DNA from 2 places in the Arthrobacter roseus genome. Region 2 is predicted to be linked to the other one. Evidence: riboswitches for the same ligand, from Rfam matches in the RefSeq annotation. Region 2 holds a riboswitch; the other holds the start of a gene.
What was found. A riboswitch is a leader RNA that binds a small molecule or an ion and turns the genes downstream of it on or off. The one in region 2 is predicted to bind S-adenosylmethionine.

Region 1 (5,998 bases), 610 kb from region 2:
GTTGCAACGGGCCGGGCAGGCTCAGGCAGAATGGACCCATGAAAGAATCCGAATACACTGACATTCCAGTCCGGGACTCCATGATCAGATTGGGCCAACTGTTAAAGCTGGCCAATCTTGCCGAAGACGGCGCAGAAGCCAAAGACCTGATCGAAAATGGCATGGTTCGCGTCAACGGAGACGTTGAGGAACGTCGAGGCAGGCAGCTGCATCCGGGGGACGTGATATCAGCCTCAGGCCAGACGGTACGGCTAGTGCCGTCGTCGTAATCTCCTACTTGCTACTGAACCTGCGGCCAGTTGCGGTCAGTGGCGCACGGAACGCAGAACCGAATACGTCAGGAACTCGGCAACGTGCGTCAGCTCTTGGGCATTGATGCTGTGCATCATGCCGGCGTAGAGAACCTTGGTCAGGGCGGTGTGCTTTCCGATCCAGGAGTGCGTGTACTCGATCTTCTCGGCAGTGATAACTGGATCCGCTTGATCCCGTCCCCAGAAGAACGGGATTTTTGTGGCGGCCAGCTCAGTGTCCTGGAAGAACGGGTTGCCCTCATCCTTGATGGCAAACCCCGAGAGCCCAACGACGGCGGCGAAATCGTGGGGACGGTGGCGCAGGAGGTTTGTGGCCATCGTCATGCCCATGGAAAACCCGAGCAGGCTAACACTGCTGTGCTGCTCACGAACGCCGTCTAGCCATGCGAGCACGTCCATGGATGCGCTGATGACCTGATCCATCGGGTATCGCAGGTCTTGTGACAGTGGGAACCACGCAAAGCCTGGCCCCACGGCCATTGGCGCGCGAACCGAGGCCACCGTGAACTCGGCCGGCAGCCGGTCAACAAGGCCCATCAGATCTTGCTCATTGGACATATAACCGTGAAAGAGCACCAGCAGGGGCGTCCCGGCACGCTCGCCCTCGGGCTTGGACCAGAGAACAACAGGGCTCCAGGATTCAGTGTCAGTCATGACCACAATTCTGGCACGTTCAGCGCAGCTCCCCGCGAAATGTCAGAGCCGCCGCACCTGTGGAGCCGTTACGTGGCCCCGGGTCAACCGAAAATGCTGCGCCGGAGCACAGCGTCGAGCTGGGAAATGCTGGTCAGAAAGCCGTCATGGCCCTCCGGTGTCCGGATAGTGCAGACCTCCACGGGACCAGGCAAAGCAGCGGCAAGATCGTAGGACTGTTGCGGAAAATACAAACGGTCCGAGTCCACGGGAGCAATCACGAAGGACGTTGCAGAGCCGGCGAACGCCTGCTGAACTGTGCCCCTGTTGCGGCCGACGTCGTGACTCATCAAGAGCTCGGTCAAGACAACGTAGCTGTTGGCATCGAACCGTGCGGCTAGTTTGTCGGCGTGGTGGTCCAGGTAGCTCTCCACGCGGTATCGGCCCCGGTCTTGTGGTCGGTCTCTTATCTCCGGGGGTTCGCCCGGTTGTGTCTGCCTTCCGAAGCGGCGTTGAAGTTCCGCTTCGGATCGATAGGTGATGTGTGCAATTCGTCGGGCCAGGCCCAGCCCCTGGAGTGGGTGGGGCCCGCCGTAGTAGTCGCCGTTGTTGAAATGTTGGTCCATGCGGATCGCGGCGATCTGGGTTTGGGCGAAGGCGATGTGTTCCGCGGTGCTGGCAGCAGTTGCGGCAACTACCAGGCAATGCGCCAACCTTTCGGGATAGGTGGCTGCCCATTCGAGGGCGCGGGCACCGCCCAGGGATCCCCCGGCGACAGCGTGCCAGCGGGTGATGCCGAGACTGTCGGCCAGCCTGGCTTCGACATTTACCGAATCCCGGACGGTCACCGAGGGAAAGCGTGAGCCCCAGACCTTCCCGTCCGGTGCGTACGACGACGGACCGGTAGATCCATAGCAGCCGCCAATCACATTGGCGGCCACGACGAAATACCGGTCCGTGTCGATGGTCTTGCCCGGACCAACCAAGTCCTCCCACCAGCCGTCTTCGCTGCTGGCGCCACGGGCTACGTGGCTGCTGCCGGTCAGCGCGTGCTGGATCAGGACGGCGTTGGAGGCGTCCGCATTCAGTGTTCCCCACGTCTCGAATGCGAGCGTGACGGACGGAAGCGTTCCCCCATTTTCCAGCGCCAGATCGCCAACCCCGATGAAGCGCAGCATGCCGTCACCGGGGGCAGCGAAGCAGCCGGCGGTGTCCTGGACAGCTGGAAAAATGGTCAAGGCTACTCCTTGCTCGTGGTGGGCTAGAGGCCCTTGGCCGCCCGGAATCCGGCATCCAGGTCCGCGAGGATGTCATCGAGGTGTTCCAGACCAACCGAGAGGCGAACCAGGCCTGGACGGACGCCTGCTGCCAACTGCTCGTCGGCGCTGAGTTGGCGGTGCGTCGTCGACGCCGGATGGATCACCAGCGAACGGACATCGCCCACGTTCGCCACATGCGAATGGAGTTCGAGACCGTCAACGAACCGCTGACCAGCTTCTAAGCCACCGCGGATATCGAACGACACGATGGCGCCGGCACCTTTACCGCTGTATTTACGCCCCCGCTCGTACCAGGGGCTGGACGGGATGCCAGCGTAGGCGACCCTTTCGACGGCGTCGTGCGTTTCCAGCCAGGCGGCAACGGCTTCGGCGTTTTCGACATGCCGATCCATCCGCAGGCTGAGCGTCTCCAGGCCCTGCGCGATCAGGAACGCGTTGAAGGGCGACACTGCGGAGCCCAGATCGCGCAGGAGCTGCACGCGTGCTTTGAGGATGTAGGCAAGGTTGGCACCCAGCTCAGAGCCGACGCCGAGGTCCCGTGCGAAGACCAGGCCGGCATAGCTCTCATCCGGTGTGTTGAATGAGGGGAATCGTTCCGGTTCTGCCGCGAAATCGAAGTTGCCCGAATCCACGATGACGCCGGCGATGGCTGTACCGTGACCGCCGAGGTACTTGGTGGCGGAGTGCACAACGATGTCAGCACCCCATTCGATAGGCCTGATCAGGTACGGGGTTGCGAGCGTGTTGTCCACAATGAGCGGCACGCCCGCCTCGTGGGCAACGGTGCTGACGCCCTCGATATCCAGAACGTCCTGACGCGGGTTCGAGATGCTTTCACCAAAGAACAACTTGGTGTTGGTCCTCACCGCTGCACGCCACTGCTCCAGATTGTCTGGGTCATCTACGAACGTTGCCTCAATCCCGAACTTTCGCAGCGTGTTCTTGAACAGGTTGTGCGTTCCTCCGTACAGGCTCGGGCTCGCCACTATGTGGTCTCCAGCCTCCGCGATGTTCAGGACGGAGAACGTGGTTGCTGCCTGTCCAGAAGCCAGCAGCAAGGCACCGACTCCGGCTTCCAGATCGGCGATGCGGTTCTCGACTGCTTCTTGGGTGGGATTCCCGATCCTCGTATAGATCGGCTCAAGCTCGGCTAGGGCAAAACGGTCTCCGGCACTCTTGGCGCTGGGGAAAACGAACGACGTTGTCTGATAGATCGGCAGTGCACGTGCACCGGTGACGGCGTCTAGTGTCTGGCCAGCATGGATCTGACGGGTTTCAAACGACCAATTATTGGACATGGTGCTCCCTGTGACTGGGGTGCACGGACGGAACGGATGACCGGTTTCGCGTCTGTGACCTGCGCTTGCACCGCATCAGTTGATGCGGAGCCTGGTCTTCACCCGGGGCACCCCACCGCGGTTGGAGGGTTGCCGGCCAGCAAGCCGGGGCAGGCGGTTTCTGGAGAAACCTTCGCTGGCGCTCATGACCTGCTATTACATTGGCCGACGACGACGAACGCGGCAAGAATGTGACGGTCCATGACTTTTCTACGAGGGCAACTTAGGGTCACCTTAGTCGAGACGCACATCACAAAGTGCCAAACTAAAGCCATGCGCCTCGACCATGTTTCTTATGCCTGCGAACCCGACGGCCTGATGGCCACAGCCGAACGCCTTTCTGCCTCCCTCGGCATGGAGTTCGTGAAGGGAGGCATCCACCCGAGATTCGGAACACGCAACATCATTTTTCCGCTCAACAACCATCAGTACCTTGAGGTTGTTGAAGTGCTCGACCACCCCGCGTCGGACAAGGCCCCTTTTGGCCAGGCAGTGCGGGCGCGTTCGGAATCCGGTGGCGGATGGATGGGCTGGTGCGTTGCGGTGGATGACCTTGCCCCCTTCGAAGAGCGGCTCGGCCGTGCCTCTGTCCCCGGAAACCGGAAATTTCCCGACGGACAGGAACTGACTTGGCAGCAGATAGGGATCAAGGGGCTCATCGCTGACCCACAGGTGCCTTACATGCTCCGCTGGGACGACGGTGTTGACGGCCTACATCCCTCAAACGCCTTCGCGTCCGAGGTAGAGCTCGATGCCCTCACGATTGCCGGTTCCGCCGATCGCGTGGCCGACTGGCTCGGAAACCCCGTTGAAACCCTGCTGGATGACGTTGACGTCAAGTGGACCGCGCCCAATGGGACGCCGGGAATCATGAGTGTGGAGTTCAAGACCGCCACGGGCACCGTCGTCATCTAATCGTCCCGGCAGCGCCGGTCATCGCGGCTGACGGTACCAGGGATAGGGTGTCCGGTAATGGACGAACAGTGGAAGCCCGATGGGCTGGGCAAAGACTTTGAGCAGCTCACCCTCCCCCTCACCGAGACAGGGCCTGCAACACTGGTGCGGTACCGGCCCTCGGCGGAGCCAGTCATCGACATGGCTGCGGCGGGGTCTAACATCTTGTACATCCACGGCTGGTCGGATTACTTCTTTCAGGCCAACCTCGCGCGGTTCTGGCACCGACACGGCGCGCGGTTCTACGCGGTTGATCTACACTGCTATGGCCGAAGCCTGCGTGTTGGCCAGACCCCGGGCTACGTTGCTGATCTGATCGAGTACGACGACGACATCCAGGCAGCACTTGACGTTATCGCCGTCGAACCGAACAACGATTCGACTTCGGGCACCCTTGACGGCACTGAACGTCCACTGATCCTGATGGGGCACTCTGCGGGCGGTCTCACTCTGAGCTGGTGGGCGCACCGGAATCCGGGCCTTGCCTCAGCTCTCGTCTTGAACAGTCCGTGGCTGGAATTCCAGGGCGCCGAATTGGGCCGGCGCGCCATCGCTCCGCTTGTTCAGTTGCGCGCCAGGTTCAATCCGTTGGCACCGCTTCCGGCCATTGACCCTGGCATTTACTCGAGAGCTGTATCGTCTGGGTTTGAGGGTACTTGGACCTATAACGAGCAGTGGCGTCCAGCGCGCGGATTCGCCGTCACGCCGGCATTTCTCAACGCCATCTTTCAAGCACAAGCAGCGGTCGCAACCGGCTTGTCCATCGATTGCCCGGTACTGGTGATGCTATCTGATAAGGACTATCTACAACCCCGATGGTCCGAGTCAGCAACCCGGGCTGACGTGGCTCTGAACGTCCATGCTGTGGCACACCGGGCCCTGTCTCTTGGAGATACCGTTACCATCGTGCGAATAAAGAACGCTATGCATGACATTTTCTTGTCCGAAGACTCGGTGCGACAGGAAGCCTACGCTCAGATTGAGCGATGGCTCAATGGGTACGGTGGGCGACCAGTACAGATTGCCAGCGCCACGAGTCCGTGAAGTTTCCACTCCACTGCTAGACTAAATGATAGATGTATCAAGTAGTCAAGTAGAGGAATGAGCTGTCGATGGATCAAATGCCCGCAGTGAACGGGTTTGCCGATTTTCGGGCGCCACTATACGAGGTGAAAGCAAACCTTTTCAAAGGGCTCGCCCATCCAGTTCGGATCCGCGTGTTGGAACTACTCTCTGCCGCTCCGGAAGTAGCGGTTTCTGATCTCTTATCCGCGACAGGGATGGAAGCCTCGCACTTGTCACAGCACCTGTCGGTACTTCGCCGCTACCACCTGGTGAAGTCTGACCGACGAGGACTCCAACAGTTCTACTCATTAGCCAGCCCCCAAGTTGCCGAATTGTTGGCCGTTGCCCGAGGGCTCCTCGAGGAAATGCTTCACACCACCAAGAACGACCTTGAGTACTCAGCGGCACTCGGCCAATC
Region 2 (5,998 bases):
CGACTACGTTGTTGTCGAAGACTTCGTCCAACCGGTCAACCTCGTGGTTGTTCAACAGCTCGCCGAGCTTCTTCTGGGCGTCGAGGTTTACTTCACGTGACATGAGCATCTCCTATATGGGTAGTCAGCACACTTATTTTCTCTACTGTTTCGACGCTAACAGAAGGTCAACACCCTGTCACTGTCCGCACAGGGAACCTGCGTACCCCGTGGGATAGTTGCAGGTACACCATCTCTTCAACCGAGGACCTTCTATATGTCTCCCCGCAAACTGTTCCGCGCCGTCGCCTTCGCTGAGGCGGTGACGTGGACTCTGCTGATCATCGGGTTGATTCTTAAGTACGTCACTGAGACCACGGAGATTGGGGTCCGCATCGGCGGTGGCATTCACGGGTTCGTATTCCTTTGCTACGTCGTCGTCACTGTGTTCCTTTGGGTGAACCAGAAGTGGCCGGCGAAAACTGGCGCGCTCGCCGTCGTATCCGCCATCGTCCCGTATGCCACCATCCCGGTGGAGAAGTCGCTCGACCACCGGGGAATGCTCGATGGCGGGTGGAGACTGGCCGAAGGTGGCGAGGAACCGCACGGATTTATCGAGACACTGCAGGCGTGGGTGCTGGGTCATCTGTTACTGGCTGTTGTTATCGCCGTGGTTGCCGTGGCCGTAGTCTTCAGCGTCCTGCTGCTGCTGGGCCCGCCCGGAGAGTGGTTCAACTAACAGCGAAATTGGGTAGAAACCCGTAGGTCAGTGTGCTTACGGTGGTGGTTAACGACGAAAGGATTCCCCATGTCCCGCATCGCTATTATCGGAGGCCACGGAAAAGTTGGCCTGAAACTCGCCCCCATCCTGGCCGGGCAAGGGCACGAGGTCAGCGCCGTCATCCGCAATCCTGATCAGACCAAGGACGTGGAGTCCGCCGGAGCAAGCGCTCTGGTGGCCGACGTTGAAAAGTCGGACGCCGCAGAAATCGCTGACGCACTCCGCGGACACGACGCCGTCGTCTGGGCAGCTGGAGCCGGTGGCGGTAGCCCTGAGCGGACCTGGTCGGTAGACCGCGACGCCGCGATCCGCACCATAGATGCAGCCGTCGAGGCCGGGGTGAAACGCTTCGTCATGGTCTCCTACTTCGGGGCCAGCAAGGACCACGGTGTGCCCGAGGATGACGACTTCTACGCCTACGCAGAGTCCAAAGCTGAGGCTGATGAGCATCTGCGAGGCACCAAACTGGACTGGACCATCCTTGGGCCAAGCGGGCTCTCAGATGACAAGGGAACAGGGCTTATTGAAATAGGCGACGGCGTCGAGGCCAGTAAGGTCTCGCGCGACGACGTGGCAGAAGTAGCTGCGGCAGCACTCGCTGAGCCGAAAACAATCGGAAAGTTCCTCGAGTTCAACAACGGTGGAGCGCCCATTGCGAAGGCTCTGGCGTCCATCTAAGAGGGGGCGGCGTTACGTCTTGTGACGCCCGCTATTTACCCATCGGCAGGATGTGTTGTGAACTGGGTTCGTAACCATCCCGAGCGGCTGAGAGATCTGGCTCCGTGACGCCGCAGCAACCCTGACCGGAATTTTCCGGCGCAGGGTGCTACTGCCAGGACCGATGGAGAGGATTTCCCTGTGTCTGCCGCAACCCCAAAAATCACTGAGCGCCGTATCCGTTTCAACGCCTTCGACATGAATTGTGTTGGCCACCAGTCTCCCGGGCTGTGGCGGCATCCGGACGATCAGTCGTGGAGGTACAAGGACCTGCGTTACTGGGCGGATCTGGCGCAGACGTTGGAGAAGGGCTTCTTTGATGGGCTTTTCATCGCCGACGTTCTGGGCACGTATGACACGTTTGGTGGAACGCCCGACGCCGCCATCCGCCAGGGCGCGCAGGTGCCAGTGAATGACCCCTTCCTTCTGGTGTCGGCGATGGCGCTGGTCACAGAGAATCTGGGCTTTGGCGTAACCGCGGGCACCGCGTATGAGCATCCGTACCCCTTCGCGCGCAGGCTCTCCACACTGGATCACCTGACCAATGGGCGGGTGGGTTGGAACGTCGTCACCGGCTACTTGCCCTCGGCCGCGCGAAACATGGGCAATCAGGACCAGCTCGAACACGATGAGCGCTACGACCACGCCGATGAATATCTGGAAGTGGTTTACAAGCTGCTTGAGGGATCGTGGGAAGACGACGCCGTCGTGCGTGACCGCGAAGCTGGAGTGTTTGCCGATCCTGCCAAAGTTCATGGCATCAATCATGAGGGCCGTTTCTTCAAGGTTCCGGGAATCCACCTGAGTGAGCCTTCTCCGCAGCGAACTCCAGTTATTTTCCAGGCGGGTGCATCGCCTCGTGGGGTTGCTTTTGCAGCGGGGAATGCTGAGGCAATTTTCGTTGCGTCGCCCACGAAATCGATTCTCAAGGACACCGTCGTCAAGATTCGCGACGCGGTGGAAGCCGAGGGCCGGGATCGCTATTCGGTGCGCATCTACACGCTGTTGACGATCATCACCGATGCGACTCCTGAGGCAGCGCAGGCCAAGCATGAGGACTACCAGAAATACGCCAGCCATGAGGGTGCTCTGGTGCTGCTTTCGGGCTGGATGGGAACGGACCTTTCGCAGTACAACCTCGATGATCCCATTGGCGATGTGAAGTCCAACGCCATCCAGTCCGTCGTCGCGAACCTGCAGAAAAAGAACGACGACGGCCAGCCGTGGACCCTGCGCGACATTGCCGAGCGGGCATCCATTGGCGGGCTGGGACCCCGCCTGGTCGGCTCCGGGTCTGAGGTTGCGGAGGAGCTGATCTCGTGGGTTGAAGACACCGATGTTGACGGGTTCAACCTTGCCTATGCGATCACGCCGGGCACGTTCGAAGATATCGTGGAGTTCGTGATTCCCGAGTTGCAGAAGCGGAACGCCTACCCAGATTCTTATGAGCCGGGGACGCTGAGAAACAAGCTCTTCGGCGCCGGCGACAAACTGCCACAGGAGCATCGCGGAAGCCGTTTTCGGTTGAGCGATGCCCATGTGGTTTCCTGAGAGTGTGAGGACAAGTCATGACTACCACTTTTGCTTCCGGCGCCCGGTCACAAGTGATTGACCAGCGCACCTTCCGCGACGTCGTCGGCCACTTTGGCACCGGCGTTACGGTCATCACCGCTATGGGGCCCGATGGTCCCGTGGGGTTTACCTGTCAGTCTTTCTCATCGCTGTCGCTGGATCCGCCCCTGATCACTTTCAGCACGGCTCGATCGTCGACGTCCTGGCCGCACATTCGGTCCGTGGGACGCTTTACGGTGAACATTCTGTCGGCGGGGAACGAGTCCCTGTCCAATCAATTTGCCCGTTCGGGTACGGACAAATTCGCGGGCGTTCAGTGGGCCGTTGGGCCCAACGGTTCTCCGCGGTTGCCGGGCAGTCTTGCCTCGATCGACTGTGAGCTGCAGGCGGAGTACGACGGCGGCGACCACACCATCGTCGTCGGCGCCGTTCAGGACCTGGAGGTCCACTATTCCGGCGAGCCACTCCTGTTCTACCGGGGTCAGTACTTACGCCTAGACGATCGGTAGCGTCACGATTGCGTGGGTCACCAGCCGGTGGTGCCCGGGCCACCCTTGAACGGACCAACAATCTGCTTGGTGATCCACCCGCCGTAGAAGTCACCATCTTGGGTGGTCACTTGTTCGCCGTTGACCTCGCAGGAATCCATGAGACCCGGGTAGAGGGCTACCCGGGTACCGAGTGCCTCGAAACCCGATGTGGGATCCGGGTAGGTCCAACCGGCACGAGGAGCGGTGACGCCGCCAGCAATGACGTCGAAGTAGTGGGCGGGTCCCTTGAACTCGCAGAAGCTGGTGCCCTCGACTGCAACGAGCACACCGTCAGTGAACGAATCCATTGGTAGGTAATAAACAGGTGGATGACTCGTCTCCAGGACGCGCACGGCGTCGGTGGTGTCGGCAATGACCTGCCCGCCCAGTCGCACGATGACTCGTTCCGATCGTGGGTCGACCGCAGGTGGCCGCGGGTAGTCCCAGACTGATTCTTCAGACGCCGTGGGCTTGATGGGCTGAGGACGTTGGAACGATCCGAAAAAACCTTTTGCAGGGGTCATAACCTCATGGTGCCACTAATTCCTGAAACGCGGTCGTGTACGCGGCAGATGTTTGCGGCCAAGGCCGTGCTGGCTTCTTCTTTCATAGCGGCCACACGAGTAGAACCAAGAGTCCTGTCAGAGCGATAAATCCTCCAACGGGGAGTAATCACACTGTGTTGTTCGCCGTGGTTCAATAACTCATGGCTCTTTCTAGAAATACCGTGAACGCTACGTTGGGGCTTCTGCTAACTCTTATTGGCGCTGTGGGTAGCGTGGTCTTTTTTCTGCAGCCGTGGCGCTCTTGCGCCGAGGACGACAGTTCTGCGGGGTGCCCTGCGACATCGACTGATCAAGCTCTGCTCGGTTTGGCTCTCTTCATTTTGGTCGTAGGAGTAATTTTTCTCGCGAAGTCACTGAGGATGGAGCGGATTCCGTCACACGCAGCGGGGCCGTTCGGGAAATTCGACTAGCTGCTGGGTGCAAACTCTTCCTCTACAGAGAATGAGACTCCGCGGCCTCCTGTGCCTTAAGCCCCTCGAATTCAGAACACGTTCTGCGTTAGTGTTCGAGCATGAGCTCACCAACTAGTCTCCGGACTACGTTTCATTCTTATGAACTGAGCCGCGCTTCCGTGCGATTTACCCACGTGACGGGGACATGCTCTGATGAGCGACAAATCTGAGGCGTATTACGATCACATCAAATGCCGTGTACCCGATCTTGAAGGGTGGAGGCTCCGTGCGAGGCGGCGCGAGAATCCACAGGACGGCAGCGAGCTTCATAAGGACGATACCGTCTTCGAGGCCCATCCCATCAGCGAGGCCGCACGTATTTGCCTGATCTCTGCTGGTGAGCATCTTCGCCTAGCCTGGACAGCCGTCAAAGCAGAAGAGGTTTACCCCATAGCGCATTACACCACTCTGCGGGGCGCTTTACTGGCAGCATCCCAAGCCGTCTACATCCTAGGACCCGACGAAGCTGAGATCCGCAGAGGTCGTGGGCTGGCTGCGATCGCTGAATCGTACAAACGTTCAAGACAGTTTCACAAAGAAACTCTGAAATCTCCAGGCCTTACAGAGGTTGAAAAGCAGCAGACCCGAGCGCAAATGGAATGGCTGACGAGTCGGATGAACGAAGCACGGAAGGCTGGGGGAGACGTACTTCTGAACATTTCAGATGTTGTAATCCCGTATGCCGCCGAAGTGACCTACAGAACGAACGCAAACCTGCAGAACGAGGTGAACCTTCTGTGGCGACAAATGAGCGGAGACGCGCACGCCTTAACCTGGGCTCTGGCTCAGCGAGTTGTATTCCAACCCGCGGTAAAGGGGCAGCCGCTTAGCACAGGCATCGCAGGAGGATCCTTGGAAGAAATCGCGCAGCCTTTCGAGGCGTCATTCCAAATCTTGAAACGAGGTTGGGCACTCTACGACCGCCGCTGCGAGATGTAGTGACAAAGAGGAGTTCCTAATACCGAACCCAATCCAGACAACATCTACCCATCCCTGTGACCTGACGGTCTATCCGCTAGCGTCGCCGGAGTACCTGCACGCGGAATGATCCCTGATCTCGGATCCGGGGCGGATCCCACCGATGATTACCATCGACAAGGACGACCCTGCTGTCACGAAGCTGAACCGCAACGGGACCAAGTGCCCAGTCGAACCAACACATGGCCCAAGCAATCGAAGGCAAAAGACCCAGTGCCCTGCTTGTGGACGGGGCTCGACGAAAACCATGCCATCGCCAGCTGCGCGCAGAGGTGTGAAGGAGCAGCTAACGACAGCGGTCGTGCTCATCAAGCACGGTGCTGCCGCCGTGCCATTTACAACCGCACGTCGGGCATTCGATCTTCCAATCGTCTGAGCCGGGGATCTCGATCATCCTCCCGACGTTTTTGCCGCTTGATGGGC

Region 1: linked by a shared signal. The riboswitch ahead of JOE65_RS06795 (bifunctional o-acetylhomoserine/o-acetylserine sulfhydrylase) and the one ahead of JOE65_RS03995 (LLM class flavin-dependent oxidoreductase) in region 2 are both predicted to bind S-adenosylmethionine.

What each region holds. Positions count from the first base shown of each region.
Region 1 covers NZ_JAFBCU010000001.1:1,369,052-1,375,049, reverse strand. The annotation lists gene JOE65_RS06810 (RNA-binding S4 domain-containing protein) at 39-269, shown strand; gene JOE65_RS06805 (alpha/beta hydrolase) at 306-965, opposite strand; gene metX (homoserine O-acetyltransferase MetX) at 1,049-2,122, opposite strand; gene JOE65_RS06795 (bifunctional o-acetylhomoserine/o-acetylserine sulfhydrylase) at 2,206-3,522, opposite strand; SAM riboswitch class IV at 3,579-3,712, opposite strand; gene JOE65_RS06790 (VOC family protein) at 3,835-4,476, shown strand; gene JOE65_RS06785 (alpha/beta hydrolase) at 4,534-5,559, shown strand; gene JOE65_RS06780 (ArsR/SmtB family transcription factor) at 5,628-5,998, shown strand, end outside.
Region 2 covers NZ_JAFBCU010000001.1:757,328-763,325, forward strand. The annotation lists gene JOE65_RS03980 (ester cyclase) at 1-103, opposite strand, end outside; gene JOE65_RS03985 (DUF3817 domain-containing protein) at 257-718, shown strand; gene JOE65_RS03990 (SDR family oxidoreductase) at 788-1,438, shown strand; SAM riboswitch class I at 1,510-1,608, shown strand; gene JOE65_RS03995 (LLM class flavin-dependent oxidoreductase) at 1,619-3,028, shown strand; gene JOE65_RS04000 (flavin reductase family protein) at 3,046-3,558, shown strand; gene JOE65_RS04005 (DUF427 domain-containing protein) at 3,576-4,103, opposite strand; gene JOE65_RS04010 (hypothetical protein) at 4,751-5,536, shown strand.